Regions from separate parts of the Mesorhizobium sp. M0626 genome, predicted to be linked through region 1. Evidence: predicted binding sites of a transcription regulator. Region 1 holds the regulator's gene; each other region holds the start of a gene.

Region 1 (7,081 bases):
GCAGCGTCGACATTGTCGGCCAGCGCAAGCGTCTGGTAGATCGTTTCGATGCCGTATTTCTTGGCGTCGCGCGGATTGGAGATCGAGGCCTCCTGGCCGTTGACCAAGATCTGGCCGGCATCGCGCTTGTGGGCGCCCGACAGGATCTTGATCAGCGTCGACTTACCGGCGCCGTTGTGGCCAAGCAGCGCCACCACTTCGCCCGGGAAAAGATCGATGGACGCATCGTCGACGGCGCGAATGCCACCGAACGCGATCGAGATGTTGCGCATGTCGATCAGTGGCGTACCGGTGGGAGCAGTTTTTTCCATAATCGTTCCTCCCTAGACGCGCTTGCGGTAGACGGTGTCGAGCCAGACGGCGATGACCAGGACAGCGCCAACGACAATGCTCTGCAGCGGCGAGTCGATGCCGAGCAGCACCATGCCGGATTGCAGCGACTGCATCAGAAGCGCGCCGAGCATGGCGCCCATCACCGTTCCGGCGCCGCCCGCGAGCGACGTGCCGCCGATGACAGCGGCCGCGATCACCAAAAGCTCGTCCAGTGTGCCCAGCGCATTGGTTGACGCATTGAGACGGGCCGACGAGATCGCCGCGCTGATTGCAGCCAGCACACCCATGATCATGAACACCTTCATGGTCACCCAGCGCGTGTTGATGCCGGCGAGTTCCGCTGCCTCCGGATTGCCGCCGATGGCGAAGACATAGCGGCCGAAACGCGTGCGCTTGGTGATGAACGTCATGATGATGCCGACAATCACCGCCATCAGCACCGGTATGGCGATGCCATGCGCGATGAACAGCCCGCCTTCGGGAACGGTGATGCCGTTCTGCTGTGCGTACTGGCGCACGATGCCGATCGGCCATGGATAGGAATTGGCGATCCACACGGCGCCGAGGATGGCCGCGCAAGCGACCACGCCAAGCAAGGTCTCGGCCCAGACGGGGCGCAGTGGAAAGCTGAAGCGCTTGCGCTGCGAGCGACCGTTGAGCAGCGCGAAGGCGACCGCCGCGCAGGCGACAATGCCGACGATCCAGCTGGCAGCGGCGCCAATCGAGCCGCGTGGTCCGCCGCCCATCAGCTGGAAGGTGGCGTCGAGTGGCGCGACCGTGCGCCCGCTGGTGATGAGCCATGCCATGCCGCGCCAGACCAGCAGGCCACCAAGCGTCACGATAAAGGCCGGAACCTGCATATAGGCGATGATGAAGCCCTGGAACGCGCCGATCAGCAGACCAAGCACCACGCCGGCGGCAAGCGCGACGATCCAGAGCCAGGGGTTTCCAAGCTGGAAGCCGATGACGCGAATCAGGAATTCGGCCTGTGCCACGCCCATGATCATGCCGATCACGCCTTCGACGGAGCCCACCGAAAGGTCGATGTTGCGCATCACGATGACCAATACCATGCCGGTCGCCATGATCGCGACCGAGGACGTCTGCACCGACAGGTTCCAAAGATTGCGCGGCGTCAGGAAAAGCCCACCCGACAGGATATGTATGCCGACCCAGATGACCAGCAGCGCGCCGACCATGCCGAGCATGCGCGTGTCGAGCTCGGTCGCTTTCACGAACCGGGCGACCGCGCCGAGTTCAGACGCTCGTGCCGTATCGGCCTGCGGATTTGAGGTCGTGTCGGTCATGATGTCCTCCAGCGGCTTGCCGTCTGGCGCGGATGCCGGACCACAGCCTAGAAGTTTGCCGCCGATGGCGGAAACACACAATTCTCGTAGAGAAAACGCCGCGGCTTGACAGCCGCGGCGCCTCATTTCTTCAAGTCGTCGAGATCAGTTGCAAGCCGCGACGCTGCCGGCGGCGACGCCCGTGCAGACTTCGTCCTTCTTGATCCAGCCGGCGTCGATGACGACGTTGAGGTTGTCCTTGGTGATCGCGACGGGGGTCAGGAACAGCGACTTGACGGTGTTGCCGCCAGGCGTGGTGAAGTCCTTGGCGCCGGCAATGTCGCCCGTCTTCTTGCCATCGGCAAGCTGCGAGGCGATCTCGGCGGCGTTCTTGCCGAGTTCGCGCGCGTCCTTCCACACCGACACCGTCTGCGTGCCGAGCGCGATGCGGTTCAGAGCGGCATGGTCGCCGTCCTGGCCGGAGACCGGAACCGTTCCGGCAAGGCCCTGCGCCGTCAGCGCGGCGACAACGCCGCCGGCGGTGCCGTCATTGGCCGCAACCACGGCATCGACCTTGTTGTCATTGGCGGTCAGGAACTGTTCCATGTTCTTCTGGGCATTGGCCGGCAGCCAGCCATCGGTATAGGCCTCGCCGACATTCTTGATCTTGCCCGAGTCGATGGCTTCCTTGAGCACTTCCATCGAGCCCGAGAACAGGAAATCGGCATTCGGATCCGAGCCCGAGCCCTTGATGAAGACATAGTTGCCTTCGGGCTTCGCCTTGAACACTTCGCGGGCCTGCATGCGGCCGACTTCCTTGTTATCGAAGGTCAGGTAGAAGACGTCCTTGTTCTCGATCAGGCGGTCATAGCCGACGACCGGAATGCCTTCGTCCAGCGCCTTCTGCACCGCCGGGCCGATGGCCGAGGCGTCCTGCGCCAGGATGATCAGCGAGTTGGCGCCCTGCGAGATCAGGCTTTCGACGTCGGTCAGCTGCTTGCCGGGATTGGACTGCGCGTCGGCCGAAATGTACTTGTCGCCGGCAGCCTCGATCGCCGTTTTCATCGCCGCCTCGTCGGTCTTCCAGCGCTCTTCCTGGAAGTTCGACCACGACACGCCGATGACCTTGTCCTTCGCCTGCGCGACCGACATCAGCGCCAGCGACATGGCGACACCCGCCAGCATGGCGGCTGCAAATCTGTTCATCATAATCCTCCCTGCGCCGCGTGCGGCGCGACAAAACTGGCCCGAGGGCCGGCACACAGAGGCCCTATTTTTTCGAGCCTCGAAAAAATACTGGTTCAATGATAAGGCGCTGTCAACATCGATTCTGATGGATTCTGATGGCCTTGCCGAATTTTTTCGAGGTCCGCAATAAACAATGACAGGGCTGCCGGCGTCTGCCAATATTTGGCTGGTGCCGTCGAACGCCTTCACTATCATGAGGCGCGAGGAGGCCGGGAGGAAACAAATGTCGGTTGGAATCCGCCACGACGATCTGCGCCGTCGCAACCGTGCCATGGTGATTTCGGCCGTGCGCCGGGCCGGCCAGCCGTCGCGGACCGAGATTGCGGCGACCACCGGCCTCAGCCACTCGACCATATCGGCAATCTCGTCTGATCTGATTCAAGAAGGCGTCCTGATTGAAGGCAAACCTGGCGAGACAGGCGCACTGAAACGCGGCCGGCCGCAGGTCGGCCTTGGCCTCAACCCGGAAGCGGCGGCGGTGATGACCGTCGTGCTGTCGCTCAATTTCCTGTCCGTCACCGTCATCGACTATGCCGGCCACGTCGTCGCCGAGGAACAGCGCCGGCTGGACACGCTGACCAAGCCGCGCGACGAGCTGATTGGCGAATGCGTAGCAATCGTCCGGCGGCGGCTTGAGGATCCCGACCTCGATGTCCAGAGCATCGCCCGCATTGCCATGGGCATCCAGGGCATCACCGATTCGCAGGCGCGCGCCATGCTGTGGTCGCCGATCACGCCACTGACCGACATTGCCTTCGCCGATATGTTGGAAGCGGAATTCGGCATTCCTGCCACCATGGAGAACGATTGCAACATGATGGCGGTGGCGCTGCAATGGCGCCAGCCCGAGCGCTACCGCGACAATTTTATCGCCATCCTCTTATCGCACGGCATCGGCATGGGCCTGGTGCTGAAAGGCGAACTGTTCACCGGCACCCATTCCTCGGGCGGCGAGTTCGGCCACATGATCCACCGTCCGGGCGGCGCGCTCTGCCGCTGCGGGCGGCGCGGCTGCGTGGAAGCCTATGCCGGAAACTACGCCATCTGGCGCAGCGCCAAAATGATGGGCGAGGATGCCGAGCCGGTCGATATCGGCGACGCTGATATGCGCGCACTCGCCGCGCGCGCCCGCGAAACCGACGGCCCGGAGCGCGAAGCCTATCGCAAGGCCGGCGAGGCGCTCGGCTTCGGCCTCGGCAGCCTGTTTGCGCTGATCGATCCGGCACCCGTCGCCATGGTAGGCGTCAGCGCCGCCGCCTTCGACCTGATCGAACCGGCATTGCGCGAAGCGATCGCCCAGACCGCCGGCGGCCAGCACTCGAAATCGATCTCCTTCGACACCGAGCCCAACGAGCTGCCGCTGATCCGCGAAGGCTGTGCCATGCGCGCGCTCGGCTTCGTCGATCAGGAGATTTTCGCGCCGGGCATTCAGGCCAAATCCGGCAAGCATGTCGCCTGAATGGCCGGCAACGGCGCGACGCGCAGCATCCTAGTCTTCCCTGATCGCGTAGCCGGCGCCGCGAATGGTACGGATGACATCCGGCATGCGGCCGTTGTTGACCGCTTTGCGTAAGCGCCCGACATGGACGTCGACGGTTCGCTCGTCGATGTAGATCGTCTCGCCCCAGACATTGTCGAGCAGCTGGCTGCGCGAGAACACGCGGCCGGGATGGCGCATCATGAATTCGAGCAGCCGGAACTCGGTCGGTCCGAGCCTGATCTCGCTCTTCTTGCGGTAGACCCGGTGCGATTCTCGATCGAGCACGATGTCGCCGACCTTGAGCACGCTCGACAGCACTTCCGGCTTGGCCCGGCGCAGCAGCGCCTTCACGCGCGCCATGAACTCCGGCGTCGAGAATGGCTTGACCAGATAGTCGTCGGCACCGGTGGACAGGCCGCGCACGCGATCGCTTTCCTCACCGCGCGCGGTCAGCATGATGATCGGCAGCCGCTCGGTTTCGGGCCGCACTCTAAGCCGCCGGCAGAGCTCGATGCCGGAAACAGCGGGCACCATCCAGTCGAGCACCAGGAGATCGGGCACGTTTTCCTGCAGGCGGATCTCGGCCTCGTCGCCGCGTGTCACCACCTCGACGTGATAGCCTTCGGATTCGAGGTTGTAGCGGAGGAGCACGCCTAGCGGCTCCTCGTCCTCCACGACCATGATGCGTGGCGCGATCATCGGCAGTTCACCCTCATCAGGCCGGCATGGCCATCGCCGTCTCGTCCTGCTTCGGACGATTGGCGGGCAGTTGCTGGCCGGTCAGCACATAATACGCATTTTCGGCGATGTTGGTGACATGATCGCCGATGCGCTCAAGATTCTTGGCGCAGAACAAGAGATGCGTGCAGGCGGTGATGTTGCGAGGGTCTTCCATCATGTAGGTCAAGAGCTCACGAAACACGGACGTGTATTTGACGTCGATGCGCTCGTCGTCATTCCTGAGTTTTGCAAGAGCTGCCGCATCGGTGGCGGCATATTCCTCGACGACGCCTTGCACCTGGATCAGCACCAGCTGCGCCATGGCATCGATGGAGTGCGAGAGGTCGCGCGGCGTGACGCTCAAGCCCACGGTGCCGACGCGTTTGGCGATGTTCTTGGCGAGATCGCCGATGCGCTCGAGGTCGCCGGCCATGCGGATCGAGCCGACCACGGCGCGCAGATCGTTGGCCATCGGCTGGCGCTTGGCGATCAGCGTGATGGCGCGGTCGTCCAGTTCGCGCTGGCGCGCATCCATGATGGCGTCGTCGGAAACGACACGCTGTGCCAGCGCATTGTCCGAATTGAGCAGCGCCCTGGTCGAGCCGCTGACCATCGAGCCTGCCAGATCGCCCATGTCGCGGATCAGCTTGCTGATCTGCCCGAGCTCTTCATCGAAGGAGGCGACGGTATGTTCACCCATGATCTTGGTCCTCGTGCCTGAAAATTCACCCGCCGGACGGCTCAGCCGAAGCGGCCGGTAATGTAGTCCTGGGTGCGCTTGTCGTCGGGGTTGGTGAACATCTTGTCGGTGGCGCCCTCCTCGACGAGATAGCCGAGATGGAACATCGCCGTGCGCTGCGACACGCGCGCCGCCTGCTGCATCGAGTGGGTGACGATGACGATCGTGTAGTTCTGGCGCAGTTCGTCGATCAGCTCCTCGACACGGGCGGTGGCGATCGGATCGAGCGCCGAGCAGGGCTCATCCATCAGGATCACTTCCGGCGACACGGCGATGGCGCGCGCGATGCACAGGCGCTGCTGCTGGCCGCCGGACAGGCCGGTGCCGGGCTCCTGCAGGCGGTCCTTGACCTCGTTCCAGATCGCAGCCTTCTTCAGGCTCTGCTCGACGATCTGGTCCATGTCGGACTTGCGCTTGGCCAGCCCATGGATGCGCGGGCCGTAGGCGACGTTCTCGTAGATCGACTTCGGGAACGGGTTGGGTTTCTGGAACACCATGCCGACGCGGGCGCGCAGTTCGACGACATCGATGTTCTTGTCGTAGATGTCGTCTTCATCGAGCGTGATCTTGCCGGTCACCCGCGCCAAATCGATGGTGTCGTTCATGCGGTTGAGGCAGCGCAGGAAGGTCGACTTGCCGCAGCCGGACGGGCCGATCAGCGCCGTCACCTGGTTCTGACGCACGTCGAGATTGACGTCGAACAACGCCTGCTTCTCGCCGTAGAAGACGCCGACCTTGTCGCCGCGCATCTTGATGACTTCGTTCGACTTGGCGTTCATTTTGTCGCCCACTGCATTCTCAAGGGACTGTTCGGTCATGATGTTCATACCAAATTGCCTTTTTTCTACCAGCGCCGCTCGAAGCGGCGCCGGAGCACGATCGCGGTGATGTTCATGGCCATGAGGAAGACGAGCAGGATGATGATGGCGCCGGACATGCGCTCGACAAAAGCGCGCTCAGCCTCGTTTGCCCACATATAGATCTGAACCGGCAGCGCGGTCGCCGGATCGAAAGGCGTCGTCGGATAATCGGCGACGAAAGCGACCATGCCGATCAAGAGCAGCGGTGCTGTCTCGCCGAGCGCACGCGCCAGGCCGATGATGGTGCCGGTAAGGATGCCTGGGGCGGCAAGCGGCAGGATGTGATGGAACACCATCTGCATCTTGGAGGCGCCGAGACCTAGGGCCGCCGAGCGGATAGACGGCGGCACCGCGGCGAGGGCGGCGCGCGTGGCGATGATTATGGTCGGCAATGTCATCAAGGTCAGCACCAGGC
Region 2 (7,081 bases), on a different contig from region 1:
AGAAGCTGGCGCTGGTGCCGACGATGCGCCGCGCCTCGGGCAGGTCGCGGGCGCCGACCGATTGCGCCACCAGGATGGTCGCGGCCATGCCGATCCCGAACACGGTGCCGAGAATCAGGAACAGCACCAGATTGGCGTTTGAGGTCGCCGTCAGCGCCGATTCACCGAGGAAGCGGCCGACCCAGACGGCGTTGATCGAACCGTTGAGCGACTGCAGCACATTGGAACCGAGCACCGGAAGCGCGAACAACAGCAGCGTGCGAGGGATTGGGCCGCTGGTGAGATCGCCGGTGCGCCGGCGCGGTGGTATTTTTTCGTCCATGGGCTGTTCGGCGAAGGTTCATCTCAAAGTCCGCCCGGCAATGATCGCCGATTTAACGGACAAGGTCGATGCGGCATCGGAACATCAAGCTTAACGCGGCTGAGGCGATCAGGTTCTCAAAGCTTGCGTAATGGGCTATGGGTCATCGCCGCGAGGGGCCGCAAACCGGGGGGATCATGTCCGACAATCCATTATTTTCCGAGCGCCTGAATAGGCGCGCGTTTCTGGGAGCATCCGCTTTGGGTGCCGCTGCCATGGCACTTTCGGCCTGCACAACCACTGATGTGGCAGTACCGCCGACGCCGGCGCCGGCACCCGCACCCGAGCCCGCTTTCGGCGATGCCGCCACCATGTATTCGGCGCGCGTCGATGAGGGCTTTTCATTGCCGGCAATCCCCGTGGCCAAGCTCGATCCGAAGTTCGTGCGCCAGATCGTGGACGATCCGACCGGCGAAAAACCCGGCACGATCGTCGTCGATACATCCGAGCATTTTCTCTATCTGGTGCGCGACGGCGGCAAGGCAATGCGCTATGGCGTCAGCCTCGGCAAGGCCGGGTTTGGCTGGACCGGCAGCGCCGTGATCCAGGCGCGCAAGAAATGGCCGGTGTGGACGCCGCCGCCGGAAATGATCCAGCGCCGGCCGGAACTGGCGAAATATAAGGACGGCATGCCGCCGGGACCGCAGAGCCCGCTCGGCGCGCGTGCGCTCTATCTGTTCCGCGACGGCAAGGACACGATGTACCGGCTGCACGGCACGCCGGAATGGGATTCCATCGGCAAGAACGCGTCGTCGGGCTGCGTGCGCTTCATGAACCAGGACATCATCGACCTCTACAGCCGGGTCAACGGCGTAGCCCAGGTCTATGTGCGCCCGAACCTGTCGGCCGCGGGCAAGATCATGGCTGTGTCGAGCCGGACCGCCGAGCCGATCGATGCCGGCGTGCCAAGGGATGCGGAGATTTTGAAATAGGTGCCTTCACGGCATCGCTGATCGCCGACAGACGGTTAGAGGCGGACGCGCCGGGCGCGTCCGCCTTTCCGTATACGGCTACTTGTTGGCGAGGCCCGGAAGCGTGACCTGATAGACCAGGAACATGGTGTCGACATCGGCGCCGTCGTCGGCCTTGTAGGGCGCGCCGACCTGAAAACCGTCTTGGGTGAGAAAATCGTTATCGTTGCCGACGAACAGGAAATAGTCGTCGGGCAGCGCCGGATCGAGCAGGCTGACCACAGACATTGCTTCCCACTTCTCCGAGAGATTGTTCTTGTCGTTCGGCTTGCCGTCATGCAGACCGAAACGGCCGAGTTCCTTGTTGTCGTTGATGTCGATGAACGGCGTCAGCTTGGCCGGCGTCACCGAGGGGTCGAGCACGCCCTTGGGCGCCAGCGGCTTGTCGGCGGCATCGAAGGCGCCGCCGGCAATGTCGGTGGCGCCAGAGACGTCGACGACGAAAATCTGGCGCAGCAGCGAAGTATCGCCCTTCACCCCCTGGCCGTTTCCGCTGTCGCGCGCCAGCATCAGGAAGGTCTTGTCGGACAGCGCCACGATTTCGCTCTGCGCGGCGACCTTGGTCTTGTCCTTGGCGTCCTTGAACACCGGCAGCGGCACGGCATATTCATGCACCAGCTTGAGATGGGCCGGGTCGGAGGCGTCGTAGACCAGCGCGCGGGTGTTCTGGCGCGTCGCGGGCGAATCGCCGCCATCCTGGCGGGGCGCCGACTGCAGCACAGCGATCAGCGACTTGCCGTCCGGCGTCAGCGCCATGCCTTCGAGGCCTTGATTGTTCTGGCGGCCGGTTTCGGGATCCTTCGGATCGGGTTCGGCTGCACCGGGGCCCGGATTGTCGGAGGCGAAGTTCGGCGCGCCCTTGCGCATCGGCACCAAAGCGGCGGGCGGCTGCGTTGCCGACAACAGATGGCCGTCGGCCGAGAAGCGGTAGATGTTGGGGCCGTATTCGTCAGAGATGAACATGGTGCCGTCGGGCAGCCGCGCGATCGCCTCATTGTCGAGCGCCAGCTTGCCATTGGCCTCGGGCAGGATCGGCAGGTCGCCATTGGCCGCGCGCACGCCGTTGAGCGGATCGAGGCCGGTGGCGTCAGCGCCCTTGTCGTCGGTGAGGAGCAGGGAATCGGCAAGCGTCGCCTTGACGCCTGTCTGTTCCTGGCCGGAGGTGGGCGTGGCGCCTAGTGCTACCGGCGTGAACTCGATGCGAATAGTGTTGAGGCGCGGCCGGTAATCGGTGGTGCCGACGACATTGTAGCCACGGTCCGGCAGCAACCAGAGCGAGCCCTTGTAGCCGTCCGCGCCACGGGTCCAGCTTGCGGCGTCGATCGACATGCCGGAGCCGGAGCCGAAGGTCTCGCCGAACTTGTCCTTCTGATCGGCCGGGATGCGGCCGACGCCGACCAGGCCCTTGTTGACGAAGCCACCAACGGTGGCTGTGCTGTCGGCAAGGGCAGGGGTCAGGGCGGTAAACAGCGCCAGCGCGGCGCCGAGCGACACGGTTCGGTGCGAGATTTTCATGGAGATCCTCTTTGTGACAAGCCTTGAGCGGCGCAAAGGGGCCACCGCATCGCATCGACGATGTCGCCCTCTCGCAAAGCGGTCTAGGACGCGAACATGATACTTGCGTGACAGAGCGGGCCTCTTCCTTCTCCCTTGTGGGAGAAGGGAGAGACGCACTATCAATCGCTGTCGCGGGCGATCAGCTCCAGCGGCCAGACTTCGCGGATGATGCGCGGACCTTCCGGGCCGGCAAAGGCGGGAAGCGAGGCCAGCAACATTTCGGCCAGCCGCCGGCCCATCGGCTCCAGCGACGGACGGAAGGCGGTCAGCGCCGGCGAGAAATAACGGCAGAGCGGCGTGTCGACGATGACGATCACCGCGATGTCGTGGCCGGGCCTGATGCCCATCTCGGCCAGTGCTTTGCAGCCGCCGAGCGCCATTGCGTCATTGTTGAAGATGATGGCTGTGGGCCGGTCCTTGGAGAGCATCACGCGCGGCGTCACCTGGTAGCCTCCGGCCTCGTTGATGAAGCCGTCGGCGATCAGGCCGGGGTCGACTTCGATACCATGCCGCTTCAGCGCCTTGCGGTAGCCGTCGAGGAACAGGTAGCCGAAGTTGAGATCAAGCGAAGGGCGGATGGCGGCAATGCGGCGGTGGCCGCGCGCGACCAGCCGGTCGACGGCTTCATCACCCGCCCTCTCGAAATCGATATCGAGCGAAGGATAGGTGTCGTCGCCGGATTGACTTCGGCCAAGCGTGGCGAAGGGAAAGCCGGCCTTGCTGAGATAGTCGATCCGATCGTCTTCCCGCCGTGTGTTGGCCAACACGACCGCGTCGGCCCGGCGCGTCTCAACCACTCGGCGCAGCCTGTCCTGCTGATATTGACCGGGCTCACCCATGACGACCATCAGATCCAGGCCATACTCGGCAAGCCGGCCTTGCAGACCGATCAGGAACGGGATGAAGAACGGTTCGCCATATTGCTGGTCCCCCGGATGCGGTTGCAGCATGAAGGCGATCGAATGGGTGGCGCCTTGCCGCAGGCTGCGGCCGGACTGGTTGGGCGAATAGTTCAGCTGCTTGGCGGCGGCGAGCACGCGCTGGCGGGTGTCGGCATTGACGTCGGCGCGGCCGTTCAGCGCCCGCGACACGGTGCCGATCGAAATGTTCAGGTGACGCGCGAGGTCATGGATGCTGGACGCCAAGGACTTCTCTCCCCCGACCCTTGGCTAGCACCGGCTGCCGCTCAGGCCAAGGCTTCGGGATGATTTTCGCGGACAGCCGATTGACATTCTAGGCCATCGGGTGTGTTCTCGTAAACGTTTACGGAAAAACGTTTACGGTGGTGCCGTCAATGCCGTGACATTCGGTCTGGAGGGGCCGGACGGGAGGAATGCCGGATGATGAATGCCGTCCTCGTCGGCTGTGGAGCGATGAGCAAGGCCTGGCTCGATGCCGCGAGGCAGATCGACGGGCTGGCCATTGTCGGCTTGGTCGATCTCGACGCCGAACGGGCGAAGGCGAGGGCGCGCGAATACGGGCTTGACGGCGCCGTCATCGGCACCAGCTTGGATGCGGTGCTCGACCAGACCAGGCCGGACGCGGTGTTCGATGTCGTGGTTCCCGCCGCCCGGCGCGACGTCGCCTTTGCCGCCTTTGCCCATAATTGCCATCTGCTGACGGAAAAGCCGCTGGCCGATACTCCAGAAAATGCGCGCGCCATCGTCGATGCCGCACGTAACGCGGGGCGTATCCATGCGGTCGTGCAGAACCGCCGCTACGTCGCCAATGTCCGGCGCATCAGGCGCTTTCTCGACTCCGGCGCCATCGGCAAGCCAACCAGCATCCATGCCGATTTCTTCGTCGCGCCGCATTTCGGCGGCTTCCGCGAGGAGATGGCGCATGTGCTTTTGCTCGACATGGCGATCCATACTTTCGACGCCGCCCGCTACATGGTCGGCGGCGATCCCGCCGGCGTCTTTTGCCAGGAATGGGAGCCGGCGAATTCCTGGTACCGGCAGGGATCGTCGGCCAGCGCTATCTTCGATCTCGGCGGCGGCAAGGTGTTCACCTATGCAGGCTCTTGGTGCGCGGCGGGCTTCCGCACCAGCTGGGAGAGCACGTGGCGCATCGTCGCCGAGCACGGCAGCCTGGTCTGGGACGGCGAGGACGGACTGAAGGCCGAGGTTGTGTTGTCGGTCCGCGATGGCCTGTTCGACCTGACCCAGCCCATCACAGTACCGCCGCTCGATTCCGCCGACCGCGTCGGCGGTCATCTCGGCATCATCAAGGATTTCATCCACGCCATCGAGACCGGCAGCGAGCCGGAAACCCGTGGCAGCGACAACATCAAAAGCCTGGCCATGGTTTTTGGCGCCATCGAAAGCGCCGAGACCGGACGGCGCGTCGCAATCACACAGGAAGCATCATGATGCCAAACCCGCTTCTCGACATCCGGATCGGCACCATGGTGCGGGCCAATCTCGAAGACCCGGCCGCCTACATCAAAGAGATTCTGCCGCTCGGCTTCGAGAGCATCCAGCCCTTCTTCTGGCAGACGCTGGGCGGCAAGGATTTGGCGCGGCTCGCCGGTGAGATTGGCGAGGCGATGGGCGATGCCGATGTCGCCGTGTCGTCGATCGGCGTGTTCGGCAATCCGCTGGAGGATGGCGAGGTCGATCGCGGCGTGCTCGCGGCCTGGGAAACCGTCATCGACAATGCGCATCTGTTCGGCGCTTCGATCGTCAGCGGCTTCACCGGACGTCTGCGTGGCAAGAAGCTGACAGACAGCCTGCCGCGCTTCCGTGAGGTTTGGGGTCCGCTGGCCAGGCGCGCCGCAGACAAGGGCGTGCGCATCGCCTTCGAGAATTGCGCGATGGATGGCAACTGGGCGGCCGGCGACTGGAACATCGCCCACAATCCCGATGCCTGGGAGTTGATGTTCAACGAATTGCCCGACGACAATCTCGGCCTCGAATGGGAGCCCTGCCATCAGCTGGTCTATCTCATCGACCCGATGCCGCAGATCCGCAAATGGGCGCCGCGCATCTTCCATGTCCACGGCAAGGACGCGACGGTGCGCTGGGATGTGATCCGCGAGCACGGCGTGTTCGGCAAGCTGCCCTTCGTGCAGATGCGCACGCCCGGTTTTGGCGACAGCGACTGGACGCGGGTGATCAGCGAATTGCGGCTGGCCGGTTACAAGGGCGCCATCGACATCGAGGGCTGGCACGACCCGGTCTATCGCGGCGACCTCGAAATCACAGGCCAGGTGCGCGGGCTGGAATACCTCAAGCAATGCCGGGGAGGAGCGACCTACCTGCCGAACCCGGCGTGACCGAGGGCCGGTGGGAGGAGCCGGCCTGACAGATTGCCAAGCACTGCCGACAAGCACTGCCGAAAAGCGAATGACGAAACCCCTCGGCTCACCGAGGACAAAAGGGAGGAACGTGCATGAGCATCGCAATGAGAACGACACTTCTGCGCTCGACCGTCGTGGCCGCCGCCACGGCGCTATGCGCCGCCATCTTCACTCTGCCGGCGCAGGCGCTCGACGCCCAGTGGTGCAAGGATGTCCACATCCGCTTTTTCGTCGGCGGCGCCGAAGGCGACGCTTTCGGTACCATCGTCTATAATGGCGCCAAGCAGGCGGCGTCCGATCTCGGGCCGAAGGTCGACTATATCTTCTCGCAGTGGGACGTCGAGAAGATGGTGCAGCAATTGCGCGAGGCCGTCGCCGTGAAGCCAAACGGCATTGCCATGATGGGCCATCCGGGCGACGCCGCGATCATGCCGCTGGCCGAACAGGCGCATAAGGACGGCATCAAGATGATGTACCAGAACGTGCCGGTGCCGAAGGTGGTGGACGCGTTCGGCGGCGGTTATGTCGGCGCCCAGCAGGAGCAGCAGGGCCGCGCGCTCGGCGCTGAAGCGTTCAAGCTCGGCAAGCTCAAGTCCGGCGACAAGGCGATCATGATCGGTCCGTTCGAGAACGAGGCCCGCGGCGCGCGCGAGCGCGGCACCGTGGCCGCGCTGAAGGAAGCCGGCGTCGAGGTCATCCAGCTGTCCTCGCCGCCGAGCGGCGAATGGGCGTCCGACCCCAATCTGGCGATCCCGGTGATCACGGCGGCACTGCTCAACAATCCCGATGTGAAGGCGGTCGGCTATCCCGGCGGCCAGATGCTGGGCAACGTCGCCACCTACATGCAGGCGGCGGGACGCAAACCCGGCGACATCTTCAACTTCGGCTTCG
Region 3 (7,081 bases), on a different contig from region 1:
ATGCGGCGTCAGGTTGCGCGCGGCGATGAACGAAAACGGCACGGCGAAGATGAAACCGATGAAAGTCGAGACCAGCGCCACGTTGAGTGTGGTCAGCATCAGCTCGAAATATTCGGGGATGTAGAAGCCGCCCCAGACATAGACGCGGCCGAGCGGGAAGTTGAACTCCTGGGTGCCGGTGTCATGCGGCGAGGCGATGTCGAACAGCGCCCGCCAGACGTCGTTCCAGTCCTTCGGGATCAGCCAGCTGAGGAAGTCGAATATATGCGGCAGCCGGTCCCAGAAGTGACCGGCATTGGCCTCGTCGGCGAACCACATGCTCGACAGCGTCGCCGCCAGCAGCAGGCCGATGCCGAGGATGGTATAAAGCCGCCGCAACGATATCTGGCGCTGCCAAGCGTTGGCTACCTGCAGGGTCGCGTTGGAGCGGGCTGTTGCTGAGATGGTCATGATCGGGACATGCAAAAAGGGCGGCGTTTTTCACGTCGCCCTTTCTGATTTTGCCGTCAGCCGCCGATGGCTGCCTTACGGGCTTCGACGATGACGTTGTAGAAGTCAGGCTTGACCGGGACGTAACCGGTGAAGTCGCCGCCTTCGACGCCTTCGAAACAGGCCTTGTCTTTCTTCGGCAGGTCGGTGAAGAAGGCGGCAAGCTTGGCGGTCATGTCGTCGCCGAGCGCGGTGCGCACGACCAGCGGGCCGTTCGGGATCAGGCCCGAGCGCCAGACTTCGACGAAGTCGTTGGGGTCGACGGCGCCCTTGGCGGTGACCTTGTGGAAGGTGCCGGAGGTGTAGCCGTTCTTGAAGTCGCCGATGCCGGAGGAATCGTCAACCGCAACGTCGACCTTGCCGTCGCGAACGGCGAGGATGTTGTTTTCATGGCCGTCATTGAACTGGGTCGAGGCGAAGTAGGCGTCGTTCGAGGCGCCGGTGTCCTTCGGGATCTGGGTCAGCGGGATCAGGTAGCCCGAGGTCGAGTCCGGATCGGCGTAGCCGAGCTTCTTGCCCTTGGCCGACTTGATGTCGGTAATGCCCGAAGACTTCAGCGCCAGGCCGATGGAATAATAGCCGGTGGCGCCGTCGGTCTGCTGGGTGGTGAGGACCGGGGTGACCGCCTTCGGGTCCTTGATGTAGACGCTGGCGTAGCCGGAAGCGCCGAGTTCGGCGAAGTCGAGCGTGCCGCCGAGCAGGCCCTGGATGACGCCGTCATAGTCGGCGGCGGGGAACAGCGAGACCTTTTCGAAGCCGAATTCGGTCTTCAGGTGATCGGCCAGGCACTGATAGTTGCGCAGGCGGTCGGTTTCGTTCTCTCCGCCGAGGATGCCGACGCGGAATTCCTTGAGGTCGGCCGCATGCGCGGCGCTGGTTGCCATGGCGAGAGCCGAAACGGCGCCGAATACCATCTTCCTGAACATTTGATGTCTCTCCTGTAAGTTCCGGCCCCGCGCCGGCAGCGTTCTTGATCTTTGCAAGTGCCCTTGACGCGGGCGGTCGATCCAGTGCGGCTCAGTTTTGGTCCATGATCTTTTCCGAAAACCGGTATCCACTTTTCGGGATCATGGATCAGTACCCGGGGAATGCGGGCTCGAGCGGGCTGGCGGATGCGGCGATCTTTTGCTTGTAGGCGATGCTGGTCGAGGTGATGGCCTCGGAGATATCGACGCCGTTGCCGTCGGCGCCATAGACCAGGCGCACGGCCTCGCGGTTGAGCGCTTCCGGCGGACCGTCGAAGACGATCTTGCCGGCAGCCATGCCGATGATGCGGTTGCAATAGGTGCGGGCGGTGTCCAGCGTGTGCAGATTGGTGACGACGGTGATGCCTTCGCGCAGGTTGATGTCCTGCAGCGAGTCCATCACCACCTTGGCGTTGAGCGGGTCGAGCGAAGCGATCGGCTCATCGGCGAGCAGCACCTTGGGCTGCTGCATCATGGCGCGGGCAATGGCGACGCGCTGCTGCTGGCCGCCAGACAGCGTGCCGGCTGGCTGCAGTGCGGTGCGGGCGATGTCGAGGCGCTCGAGTGCTGCAATCGCCTCAGCGCATTCGGCGCGGGTAAACATGCCGAGCAGGTTGGAAAAGGTCGAGCGATGATTGAGACGGCCGAGCAGCACATTGGTCAGCACATCGAGGCGCGGCACCAGGTTGAACTGCTGGAAGATCATGGCGCAGTCGCGCTGCCAGCGTCGCAGCGGCGAGCCACGCAGTCGCGAGACCTCGGCACCGTCAAAAAAAATCGATCCCTGGCTGGGGTCGATGAGACGGTTGATCATGCGAAGGAGGGTGGATTTGCCGGCGCCGGAACGACCGATGATGCCGACCATCTGGCCCTGCGGGATCGACAGGTCGATGGCGCTGACAGCGGTGTTCTTGCCAAATCGGCGCGAGACGCCGCGGATTTCGAGCGTGGCAGGGGTCGATAACATCGAAGAGTTCCAGACCTGAATTGATCGTCTGGTTCTCGCCTAGCGCAGCGACATGAACCTGCCATGTCATCACGATGTCAGTTTTGTTACGCTCCACAGCCGTGCGGCAAGTGGGGGTGGTCGCACCCGATCAGGCGCCGTATTTCTCGAGGAACGCGTCTGCCTCGAGTACGCGAAAATCGTCGAGAGCGGCGCGCAGCCTGGCGTGGTCCCAGTCCCACCAGGCGAGCGCCTGGTAGCGTTCGGCCGTGCGGCGATCGAAACGCTCGCGGATCGGCTTGGCTGGCACCCCGCCAACGATGGTGTAGGGCGCGACATCCTTCGACACCACAGCGCCGGCGCCTACGGCAGCACCATCGCCGACGGTGACGCCGGGCAGGATGGTCGAGCCGTGGCCGAGCCAGGTGTCGTGGCCGATGGAGACGCGTTTGGCGCGGCGCTGGGCGAAGAATTCTGTTTCGTGCTCGGCGTCGTCCCAATAGTCGGAGGCGCGATAGGTGAAGTGATGCAGCGTCGGCCGCCAGGTCGGGTGGTTTGTGGCGTTGATGCGCACGGCGGCGGCTATGTTGGAGAACTTGCCGATGGTCGCGCACCAGACGACGCAGTCCTGCATGATGTAGGAATAGTCGCCGAGGATGCTTTCGGACACGCGGCTGCGGTCGGCGATCTCTGTCCAGCGCCCCAATGTCGAGTTCTCGACCTGCGCCGTGGCGTGGACCAACGGCGCTTCCGATAGTTTCCTGCTCATGCAGCGATTTTTCCGGCGGCGAAAGAGGTCACGTCGATGATGCGATCGGCGACGGCGTCACGCACATCCGGGTCATGGAAGATGCCGAGCAAGGCGACACCGCCGGCCTTCTTGGCGGCGATCAACGCAACCACAACGTTGCGGTTTTTCGAATCGAGCGAAGCTGTCGGCTCGTCGAGCAGCAAGACCGGATGCTCGGCGATGAAGCCGCGCGCGATATTGACGCGCTGCTGCTCACCGCCCGAGAAAGTCGCCGGCGGCAGCGCCCAGAGCTTTTCCGGCAAATTGAGCTGCCCCAGCAAGGTGCGTGCTTTTTTCCGCGCGCTCTCGCGGTCCTCGCCGCGTTCGACCAGCGGCTCGGCGACCACGTCGAGCGCGGAGACGCGCGGCACGGTGCGCAGGAACTGGCTGACATAGCCGATCGTCTGGCGGCGCACGGAAAGCACCGTGCGCGGGCTGGCGATGGCGAGATCGATCAGGCCGCCCTCATGCTGAACGATGATCTGGCCTTCATCGACGGCATAATTGCCATAGAGCATTTTCAGGATCGAGCTTTTGCCGGCGCCGGAAGGCCCGCCGAGCACGGCGCATTCACCGGCCCGGATCGAGAATGAGACGCCGGCGACAACCGGCAATCTGATGCCGTCGCGCAGATGCATGGTGAAGCTTTTGGCGACGCCGGAAACAACGAGGGGCGTCGGCATCAGAAGGTTCTCCAATCGTTGTTCGTCCGCGGGCCAACACCCCCCTCTGCCTTGCCAGGCATCTCCCCCTCAAGGGGGGAGATTGGCTGTCGCGTTCGACTTCGCCATTCTTCTGCATCGTAGAAGGGGCGGGACATAAAAGCTGCTGATCTCCCCCCTTGAGGGGGAGATGGCCGGCAGGCCAGAGGGGGGTGCCTTGGCGCCATCTTCACACCTGTAGAATCGAGGAAACAAGCAATTGCGTGTAAGGCGCGCGGGGATCGTCGAGCACGCGATCCGTCAGGCCGCTTTCGACGACACGGCCGTCTTTCATCACCATCATACGCTGCGACAGAAGCCGGGCGACGGCGAGATCGTGGGTGACGACGATGGCCGCCAGGCCGAGATCGGTGACCAACCCGCGCAGCAAATCGAGCAGGCGCGCCTGCACCGAGACGTCGAGGCCGCCGGTCGGCTCGTCCATGAACACCAGCCTCGGTCCGGTGACGAGGTTGCGGGCGATTTGCAGGCGCTGGCGCATGCCGCCGGAAAAGGCGCGCGGCTCGTCGTCGATGCGGTCCTCGTCGATCTCGACGCGCGACAGCCAGTCGACGGCAGTGGCGCGGATCTTGCCGTAATGGCGGTCACCGACCGCCATTAGCCGCTCGCCGACATTGGCGCCGGCAGACACCGTCATGCGCAAGCCGTCGGCGGGGTTCTGATGAACAAAGCCCCAGTCGGTGCGCATCAGGAAGCGGCACTCGGCCTCGCTCATACGGTAGAGTTCGCGGAACTGGCCGTCGCGCATGCGGTAGCTGGCGGTGCCAGAAGATGGTAGCAGCCGCGTCGACAGGCAGTTGAGCAGCGTCGTCTTGCCGGAGCCGGATTCGCCGACGACGGCCAGAACCTCACCCGGCCACAGGTCGAAGGTGACATTCTCGCAGCCGACGCGCGAGCCGTAGAATTTGGACAGTTCGGAGACGCGCAGCAGTGGGTCGCCGGTCATTCTGCTGGCCTCATCTTTCCTGCGGTAACATGGCTTTCAGCCGCAAGGTGGCCGCGATGTCCTTCGGCGCGCCGCTTCTCGCAATGGTCGGTGTCGGAGCAGACGAACATGTGGTCGCCATGGTCGTCGAGGATGACCTCGTCGAGATAGACATTTTCCGCCGCGCAGAGCGCACAGGGCAGGTCGAAGGTCTGGACCTCGAAGGGATGATCCTCGAAGTCGAGGCTGACGACATCGGTGAAGGGCGGCACGGCATAGATGCGCTTTTCGCGCCCGGCTCCGAACAGTTGCAGGGCCGGCGAACGGTGCATTTTGGGGTTGTCGAATTTCGGCGTCGGCGAGGGGTCCATGACATAGCGGCCCTCGACCTTGACCGGATAGGCATAGGTGGTGGCGATGCGGCCGTGTTTGGCAATGTCCTCGTAGAGCTTCACATGCATCAGGCCGTATTCCTCGAGCGCATGCATTTTGCGCGTTTCGGTTTCGCGCGGCTCGAGGAAGCGCAACGGCTCGGGTATCGGCACTTGGTAGACTAGAACTTGGCCGGCGCTCAGCGGGTGTTCCGGGACGCGATGGCGGGTCTGGATGATGGTGGCGCTGGCGGTATCGGTCGTCACCGCGACGTTGGCTACCTTCTTGAAGAAGGCGCGGATCGAGACGGCATTGGTGGTGTCGTCGGCGCCCTGGTCGATGACTTTCAGCACATCGTCCGGCCCGATAATCGAGGCGGTGACCTGCACGCCGCCAGTGCCCCAGCCATAGGGCATCGGCATTTCGCGCGAAGCGAAGGGAACCTGATAGCCAGGGATGGCGATGCCCTTGAGGATCGCCCGGCGGATCATCCTTTTGGTCTGCTCGTCGAGATAGGCGAAGTTGTAGGTGGCGATGTCGGTCATGGCGATCAAATCCACTCCCTGCTATTGCATTGACGCCCAGAAAACGGAAATAAAGGCGAAGTCGAATGACTCAGACCGGTTGGATCCAGATTGCAATTCTGCTTCTGGCGTTTGTCTGCGTGGTCGGTTTTGTACCTCGGCGCTTGTTTCTGCCTGCTTCCAGAGATGGCGCGCATGTCACAGGCGGAAACGGCAGCTACGTCGGCGGGCATAGCAGCCATTCCCATGACGGCGGCAACGGGGATGGCGGCAATGGCGGGGGCGATTAGGCTCATTCGGCCGCCTCCCGCTTCTCTTCCACCTTTGCAGGGTTCTCTCGAGCTTCGTATTCGGCGCGCATGCGGCGCACCAAATCGAGCTCGGCCTGGAAGTCGACATAGTGCGGCAGCTTCAAATGCTCCACGAAGCCGGTCGCCTGAACATTGTCGGAGTGCGAGATGACGAACTCCTCGTCCTGCGCGGCGGCGACGACATCTTCGCCGAGTTCCGTTGCGCGCAGCGCGCGGTCGCACAGCGCCATGGCCATCGCCTTGCGCTCGCTTTGGCCGAAGACCAGTCCGTAGCCGCGGGTGAATTGCGGCGGCGCCTTGGCCGAGCCCTTGAACTGGTTGACCATCTGGCATTCGGTGACGCGGACCTTGCCGAGCAGCACGGCGAAGGGCAGTTCCGGCACGTCGAGTTCCAGCTCGACCTCGCCGATACGCACCTCGCCGACAAAGGGGTGGTTGCGGGCATAGCCGCGCTGGGTGGAATAGCCGAGCGCCAGCAGAAACCCTTCATCGCCGCGCGACAGCGCCTGCAGGCGGATGTCGCGCGCCATCGGAAACTCAAGCGGCTCACGGGTGATGTCGCCGGGGACATGGTCCTGCGGCATGTCGCCATCCGGCTCAATCAGCCCTTCGCGGGCGAGGATCGTCGAAACGCGCGGCATGGCCTGCGTTTCCGTCTCGCGCTGCAGCGGTTCGGCGACATCGGCGCCGGCGGCGAGTTCCGGGTCGAGCAGGCGGTGGGTGTAGTCGAAGGTAGGCCCAAGCAGCTGGCCGCCGGGCAAATCCTTGTAGGTCGCCGACACGCGCCGCTCGACCAGCATGGCGCCGGTGTCGATGGCGTTGGTGTAGCCGAAGCGCGGCAGTGTGGTGCGGTAGGCGCGCACCAGGAAGATCGCCTCGATCATGTCGCCGCGCGCCTGGACTATGGCGAGCGCCGCCAGTTCCCGGTCGTAGAGCGATCCTTCGCTCATCACCCGGTCGACGCCGAGCGCCAGCTGTTCGACGATCTGGTCGAGGCGCAGCGCCGGCACCGAACGGTCGCCGCGACGGCGGTCCGC
Region 4 (7,081 bases), on a different contig from region 1:
CACCAGAAGGGCAAGATCATCGTCGACGGCAAGGAACTCACCAACGATCTCAAGAAGATCGACGAGGTGCGCCGCGAGGTCGGCATGGTGTTCCAGCACTTCAACCTGTTTCCGCATCTGACCATCCTGGAGAACTGCACGCTGGCGCCGATCTGGGTGCGCAAGACGCCGAAGAAGCAGGCCGAGGAAATCGCCATGCACTTCCTCAAGCGCGTCAAGATCCCCGAACAGGCCAACAAATATCCGGGCCAGCTGTCGGGCGGCCAGCAGCAGCGCGTAGCGATCGCGCGTTCGCTGTGCATGAACCCGCGCATCATGCTGTTCGATGAGCCGACCTCGGCGCTCGATCCCGAAATGATCAAGGAAGTGCTGGAGACGATGGTGGGCCTGGCCGAGGAAGGCATGACCATGCTGTGCGTCACTCACGAAATGGGCTTTGCCCGCAAGGTCGCCAACCGGGTGATCTTCATGGATCAGGGCCAGATCGTCGAACAGAACACGCCGGCCGAGTTCTTCGACCATCCGCGCCACGAGCGCACGAAGCTGTTTCTGTCGCAGATCCTGCACTGAGCATTTTCATGCGAACCAAAAGAGCCCGGCCGTAATGCGGCCGGGCTCTTTTGCTATCTGGGGTCGGGGTTGATCTTCTCCATTGAAACACAAAGCCGCCGCCGCATGAGAAAAGCCCTGCGTTTCGTGGCCATGCTGATTATCGTGGTCGCGCTCGCTGCCACGCTCGGCACGCTGGTGCCGCGTCCGCTGTGGCCGGCGTCAGCGGCGGGTGAGGGCACGCGCCATATTCTGGTGCTGGAGAATCCGATCCACACCGACATCGCCATTCCCGTCGATGACGAGGTGCGCCGGCGCTTCCATTTCCTGGTCGCTGCCGGCATCCCTGTCGACACCCCGGAAGTGCGCTACATCGTCTTTGGCTGGGGCGGCCGGGCCTTCTATCTGGAGACGCCGAGCTGGTCGCAGCTGAAGACAGTGCCCGTCCTCAAGGCGCTGACACTGGACGCCTCGGTCATGCATGTCGATATCGCCGGGGCCATCGCCGAGCCGCACCCTGCTGTCACCGGTTTCGACATCGATGAGGAACGTTTTGCAGCGCTGCTCGACTATATCGACGCGAGTTTCCAGCAAGGGCCGCATGGTCCGGTCGTCATCGAGAACGCCGCCTATTCCAGCTTCGACCGCTTCTTCGAGGCGAACGGCCAATTCAACGCGCTTGTCGGCTGTAACACCTGGACAGCCGCCGGCCTGCGCACCGCCGGCCTGCGCACCGGCTGGTGGAAACCCGCTGCCGGCCTCGCTGGGATTTTCAATGCGGTTTTATAACTAGCAGTCCTTCATCGCACCGCGACAGTGTTGGATCTTTTGAAGTCAGCGGCACGCACCCCCCTCTGGCCAGCCGGCCATCTCCCCCGCAAGGGGGGAGATCAGCCGTTTTGCCCGCGGCGCTCCTGCTGCAACGCCGGCGATTTTGGCGAAGGCGACGGCGACATCCAATCTCCCCCCTTGCGGGGGAGATGTCCGGCAGGACAGAGGGGGGTGGGAAGGATCGCTACGTCGACGATCTGGACTGCCGAGTGTCCGCTCGCCATCCATAGAGCCAGTCGAGGTCGGCGGCGAGCTTGTCGGGCGAGCGCATGGCCAGGAACAGATTGCGGGCGATCGCCACCGGGCCGGCAGCATGCCAGGCGAGGCGGTTTACGGCCCCACGACGCGCGGCCTTGGCGACACGCGGCCGCCGAAGATTTTCCCAGATTCGAAAACTTCTGGGCAGATCGCCAGGGAAATCGGCGATAGCGTCGGCAAGCGTGATGGCATCTTCGATCGCCATCGCGGCACCTTGCGCCGCAAACGGCGTCATCGCGTGCGCGGCGTCGCCGATCAGCGCGATGCCCTGCGGGCTCGTCCACCGCTGTTGTTCGACGGTGTGGATCGGAAAGGCCGTCCATGGGCCGGCCAGTGCCACAAGCTTCGTCAGGCCCGGCGCGGTGCCGCGCAGGGCAGCCGTGAGGATCGCGGGATCGGCATGGCCCGACCAACCTTCGGCCATGCGCTCACCCTTGGTGAAGGCGGCGAGATTGAAGGCCCGGCCTTTGCTGACGGGATAGGCGACCATGTGGAAGCCTGGATGCAGGAACGTGGTGACGCAGTCGGCGGCGCCGATCGCGGCAAAGGCCTCTCCGGCCGCACCGTCGCCTGCGATTGTAGCCCGCCAGGCGAGTTCGCCCGAAAAACGGCTTTTGACGAAGTCCTCGCCTGCGAGTTGCGCCCGGACCGCCGACCAGACGCCATCGGCGCCGATCAGGAGTTTGGCGCCTGCCTCGATCTCGCGGCCGTCCACTTCGGCGGTCACGGCGACATATTGCGCGTCTTTGACGATGCCGGTCACGCGGGCGCCGGTGATGAGCTCAATCTCCGGCCGTTCAGCCATTTGCGCCAACAGCGCTGCCTGCAGATCTGCGCGGTGAGCAACGAGATAAGGCGACTGCCAGCGCGCTTCGGCGGCGTGCCCGAGCGGTACCCGCGCCAGTTCGCGCAGCGTCCCGGCGTCCTTGAGCACGACCGCTTCCGGCCGCAACGCTGCCGGCAACAGCCGGTCGAGCACGCCGAGTTGTCGAAGAATGCGTGTTGCGTTGGGCGAAAGCTGGATGCCGGCGCCGGCCGCGTCTAGGTGCTGTGCCTGTTCGATCAGCTTTACCGGATAACCCCGTCCGGCGAAGGCAAGGGCAGCGGTCAGCCCGGCGATGCCGGCCCCGGCGATTATGACCTGCCGGGACCTGATGTCTTCCATCGGGCTTGTCGCGGAAGGATCAGGCGGCCTGGTCGATATAAAGGCAACCGGCCGGCAGCGTTTCCGTCGCCCTCAGCTTCGCCGAATAGCGGTAGAGCGTCGAGCAGTAGGGACAGACCTTTTCATTGTCGTCGCCCATGTCGAGGAACACATGCGGGTGGTCGAAGGGCGGGTTGGCGCCGGTGCACATGAATTCCTTGACGCCGATGTCGATTGCCGGATGGCCCGCATCGTTCTGGAAATGGGGAATGGAACCGCCTGCCATCGTCGTCTCCTTGATCTCGTCGAAAAGCATCTGGAACATAACAGGCCTGTTTGCAAGATCGATGAAATGAAACTGTCGCAAAAGCCTGTCAGAGGATACGTTGAGCCGGTTAAGTGCATGTCCCTGAAATCGGAACGGTTTTCGCCGAAGGGTCATGCGCCACAAAAGCGTGTTAGAGGCATGGCACGTCCAGCGGCGCTCCAAGGGACGGTTGGCGGGGGAAGAGCAGGAACCATGAACGAACTGAAGCCGGTGCAGAGCGAATTCATCAATGTCGAAGTGGCGAGCCCCGAGGGCGGCAACCCCGATCGGTTCGTCAACCGTGAGTTCTCCTGGCTGCAGTTCAACCGGCGTGTGCTCGAGGAATCCCAGAACCAGCACCATCCGCTGCTCGAACGCGTCCGTTTCCTGTCGATTTCAGCCGCCAATCTCGACGAATTCTTCATGGTCCGCGTCGCCGGCCTTGCCGGCCAGGTGCGCGAAGGCATTGCGCTCAAGAGCCCCGACGGCCGCACGCCGGAGCAGCAGCTGGAACAATTGCTGCGCGAGGTCGAGCGGCTGCAGGAGGACCAGCAGAACAGCCTTTCGGCGCTGATGTTGCTGCTCAACAAGGAAGGCATTGAGAGCATCACCCGCGATGCACTGACCAAGGATGAGAAAGTCTGGCTGGAAGATCATTTCCAGGACCAGGTCTTCCCGGTCCTGACTCCACTGTCGATCGACCCGGCGCATCCGTTTCCGTTCATTCCCAATCTCGGCTTCTCGATGGCGCTGCAATTGCGCCACCGCAAGAATGGCGAGGAGATGAGCGCGCTTCTGCGCCTGCCGGTGGCGCTGAAGCGCTTCATCCGCCTGCCCGACCGCAAGCAGCACGTTCGCTTCATTCCACTGGAGGAGGCTGTCGGCCTCTATATCGGCAAGCTGTTCCCCGGCTATGAGGTCAAGGGTTCCGGCACCTTCCGCATCATCCGGGACAGCGATATCGAGGTCGAGGAAGAGTCGGAAGATCTCGTGCGCCTGTTCGAGACGGCGCTGAAGCGGCGCCGCCGCGGTTCGGTCATCCGCATCGAATTCGACAAGTCGATGCCCGGTGAATTGCGCGAGTTCGTCGCCGGCGAGCTTGGCGTCTCTTCGAGCCGCATCAGCGTTCTGACCGGCCCGCTGGCGCTCAGCCAGATTTCCGAGATCGTCGCCGTGCCACGCGACGACCTGAAGTTCACCCCCTACAATCCACGCTTTCCCGAGCGCATCCGCGAGCATGGCGGCGACTGTTTCGCGGCCATCCGCGAGAAGGACATCGTCGTCCACCACCCCTATGAGTCCTTCGACGTGGTGGTCCAATTCCTGCGCCAGGCGATGGCCGACCCCGAGGTGGTGGCGATCAAGCAGACGCTCTACCGCACCTCCAACGACAGCCCGATCGTGCGCGCCTTGGTCGACGCGGCCGAGGCCGGCAAGTCGGTGACCGCCCTGGTCGAGCTCAAGGCGCGCTTCGACGAGGAAGCCAACATCCGCTGGGCGCGCGACCTCGAACGCGCCGGCGTCCAGGTCGTGTTCGGCTTCCTCGAACTGAAAACCCATGCGAAAATGTCGCTCGTGGTGCGGCGTGAGGACGGCAAGCTGCGCAACTATGTCCATCTCGGCACCGGCAACTACCATCCGGTGACCGCGCGCATCTACACCGACCTGTCCTTCTTCACCACCGATCCGACGATCGCGCGCGATGTCGCCCAGCTGTTCAACTTCATCACCGGCTATGCCGAGCCGACCGATGAGATGCGGATCGCCATCTCGCCGTTTACGCTGCGCAGCCGTATCCTCAAGCACATTGCCGACGAGGTCGCCTACGCGCTGGCTGGCCGTCCGGCGCGCATCTGGATGAAGATGAACGCGCTCGTCGATCCCAACATCATCGACGCGCTCTATGACGCCAGCCGTGCCGGCGTCGAGATCGATCTCGTCGTGCGGGGCATCTGCTGCCTGCGGCCGCAGGTGCCCGGCCTGTCGGAAAACATCAGGGTCAAGTCGATCGTCGGCCGCTTCCTCGAACACAGCCGCATCTACTGCTTCGGCAACGGCCATGGCCTGCCGTCGGACGAGGCGATCGTCTACATCGCCTCGGCCGACTTGATGCCACGCAATCTCGACCGCCGCGTCGAGACTATGGTGCCGATCACCAATCCGACGGTGCATGAACAGATCCTTGGCCAGATCATGCTGGGCAACATCATGGACAACCAGCAAAGTTTCGACGTATTGGCTGACGGAACCTCCCGGCGCGTCGTGCTGGAGGAGGGTGAGGAACCGTTCAACGCGCAGGAATATTTCATGACCAATCCGAGCCTGTCGGGACGGGGTGACGCGCTGAAGTCGCATGCGCCCAAGCGCATCGCGCAGTTCAAGCGTCGCAAGAAGAACACCGGCTGATGATTTCAACGTCCCAAGGCCGGCTGCAGGATCGCCGGCCGCTGTCCATCATCGACATCGGCTCGAACTCGATCCGCCTTGTCGTCTATGAAGGGCTGGCGCGCTCGCCGACCTTGCTGTTTAACGAAAAGATGCTGGCCGGTCTCGGCCGCGGCATCGTTTCGACCGGCAAGCTCGATCCCGAGGCGGTGACGCGCTCGATGGAGGAGTTCCGCCGTTTCCGCGCGCTCTCCGACCAGGCGGGTGCGGAGCACATGTTTGTGCTGGCAACGGCCGCGGCCCGCGAAGCGATCAACGGACCCGACTTCATCCACCGCGCCCAGGATGTGCTCAAGACCGAGATCCGCGTGCTCACTGGCCGGCAGGAGGCGCATTATTCAGCGCTTGGCGTCATTTCGGGCTTCCACCCCGCCAATGGCATTGCCGGCGATCTTGGCGGCGGCAGCCTGGAGCTTATCGACATCAATGGCGAGGCGATCGGCGACGGCATCACGCTGCCGCTGGGTGGCCTGCGGCTGCAGGACATGGCCAGGAATTCGCTCGCCCAGGCGGCAAAGATCACCCGCGACGAACTGGCGCGCGCCAAATTGTTGAAGGGCGGGCTGGGACGGCCCTTTTACGCCGTTGGCGGCACCTGGCGAAACCTTGCCCGGCTGCACATGGAAATGACCAACTACCCGCTTGGCGTCATGCACCACTATGAGATCGGTGTCGAAAGCGCCGCCAATTTCCTGAAGCAGGTGGCGAAAGGCGAGATCGAGAAGGTCAAGGGCATCGAAGGCGTGTCGAAGAACCGCCGTTCGCTGCTGCCCTATGGCGCGGTCGTGCTGCAGGAGATCATGGCGGCGATGCAGCCGTCGAAGATCATCGTCTCGGCATTGGGCGTGCGCGAAGGGTTTCTCTATTCGCTGCTCGACCCTGCCGAGCAGAAGGCCGATCCGCTGGTCTCCGCTTCGGAGGAACTGGCGCGGCTGCGGTCGCGCTCGGTCACCCATGCGCATGAGCTTGTCGAATGGACGGACAAGACCTTTGCCGCCTTCGGCATCGACGAGACGGAGGATGAGGCGCGCTATCGCCACGCTGCCTGTCTGCTGGCCGATATAGGCTGGCGCGCACACCCGGAATATCGCGGCAAGCAGTCGCTCAACATCATTGCCCACGCCTCCTTCATTGGCGTCGATCACCCCGGCCGTGCCTTCCTGGCGCTGGTCGGCCTGTTCCGCCACGAAGGCGTGTTCAACGATGCGGCGCCGGAAATCCGCGGCCTGGCGACGCCGCGCTATCTCGAGCGCGCCCGCATCCTGGCGGCGGTGCTGCGCGTCGTCTATCTGCTGACTGCGGCCATGCCCGGCGTCATGCCGCGGCTGAAATGGGAAAACCGCGGCAATGGCACGTTGGCGCTGGTGCTGCCGGCCTCACTTTCCGATCTTTACGGCGAACGCCCGGCCGGACGGCTGGCGCAACTGGCGCGGATCACCAACCGCCGGCTGGTGCTGGCGGTCGAGGGTGGGCAGAGCGTGTCGGTGAAGTAGGCGCGGCCTGACAGCAAAACCATGTCGTCGTCGAACTCGCGTTCGAGGACCGGC

The links. Region 1 encodes PhoB, which activates phosphate uptake and scavenging genes when phosphate is short. Its sites were predicted from a motif close to TGTCATNNANCTGTCAT; they were not measured.
Region 2: NKI37_RS03245 (esterase-like activity of phytase family protein) is a predicted target of PhoB. The motif match lies at 2,944-2,960, and genes of this name have one in related genera.
Region 3: phnC (phosphonate ABC transporter ATP-binding protein) is a predicted target of PhoB. The motif match lies at 2,496-2,512, and genes of this name have one in related genera.
Region 4: NKI37_RS14335 (RNA degradosome polyphosphate kinase) is a predicted target of PhoB. The motif match lies at 3,131-3,147, and genes of this name have one in related genera.

What each region holds. Positions count from the first base shown of each region.
Region 1 covers NZ_JAMYQD010000006.1:72,548-79,628, reverse strand. Annotated here, with positions in the region: gene NKI37_RS08990 (ATP-binding cassette domain-containing protein) at 1-311, opposite strand, end outside; gene NKI37_RS08985 (sugar ABC transporter permease) at 324-1,640, opposite strand; gene xylF (D-xylose ABC transporter substrate-binding protein) at 1,785-2,825, opposite strand; gene NKI37_RS08975 (ROK family protein) at 3,091-4,326, shown strand; gene phoB (phosphate regulon transcriptional regulator PhoB) at 4,357-5,046, opposite strand; gene phoU (phosphate signaling complex protein PhoU) at 5,063-5,767, opposite strand; gene pstB (phosphate ABC transporter ATP-binding protein PstB) at 5,809-6,633, opposite strand; gene pstA (phosphate ABC transporter permease PstA) at 6,651-7,081, opposite strand, start outside.
Region 2 covers NZ_JAMYQD010000002.1:238,074-245,154, reverse strand. Annotated here, with positions in the region: gene NKI37_RS03255 (MATE family efflux transporter) at 1-322, opposite strand, end outside; gene NKI37_RS03250 (L,D-transpeptidase) at 499-1,293, shown strand; gene NKI37_RS03245 (esterase-like activity of phytase family protein) at 1,372-2,847, opposite strand; gene NKI37_RS03240 (LacI family DNA-binding transcriptional regulator) at 3,009-4,034, opposite strand; gene NKI37_RS03235 (Gfo/Idh/MocA family protein) at 4,230-5,261, shown strand; gene NKI37_RS03230 (sugar phosphate isomerase/epimerase family protein) at 5,258-6,166, shown strand; gene NKI37_RS03225 (substrate-binding domain-containing protein) at 6,283-7,081, shown strand, end outside.
Region 3 covers NZ_JAMYQD010000024.1:87,852-94,932, forward strand. Annotated here, with positions in the region: gene phnE (phosphonate ABC transporter, permease protein PhnE) at 1-450, opposite strand, end outside; gene phnD (phosphonate ABC transporter substrate-binding protein) at 507-1,415, opposite strand; gene phnC (phosphonate ABC transporter ATP-binding protein) at 1,564-2,421, opposite strand; gene NKI37_RS27285 (DapH/DapD/GlmU-related protein) at 2,552-3,169, opposite strand; gene phnL (phosphonate C-P lyase system protein PhnL) at 3,166-3,873, opposite strand; gene phnK (phosphonate C-P lyase system protein PhnK) at 4,082-4,858, opposite strand; gene NKI37_RS27300 (alpha-D-ribose 1-methylphosphonate 5-phosphate C-P-lyase PhnJ) at 4,855-5,754, opposite strand; gene NKI37_RS27305 (hypothetical protein) at 5,820-6,023, shown strand; gene NKI37_RS27310 (carbon-phosphorus lyase complex subunit) at 6,026-7,081, opposite strand, start outside.
Region 4 covers NZ_JAMYQD010000010.1:80,153-87,233, forward strand. Annotated here, with positions in the region: gene NKI37_RS14315 (amino acid ABC transporter ATP-binding protein) at 1-570, shown strand, start outside; partial or broken gene NKI37_RS14320 (TIGR02117 family protein) at 676-1,342, shown strand; gene NKI37_RS14325 (FAD-dependent monooxygenase) at 1,565-2,803, opposite strand; gene NKI37_RS14330 (zinc-finger domain-containing protein) at 2,823-3,068, opposite strand; gene NKI37_RS14335 (RNA degradosome polyphosphate kinase) at 3,303-5,495, shown strand; gene ppx (exopolyphosphatase) at 5,495-7,027, shown strand.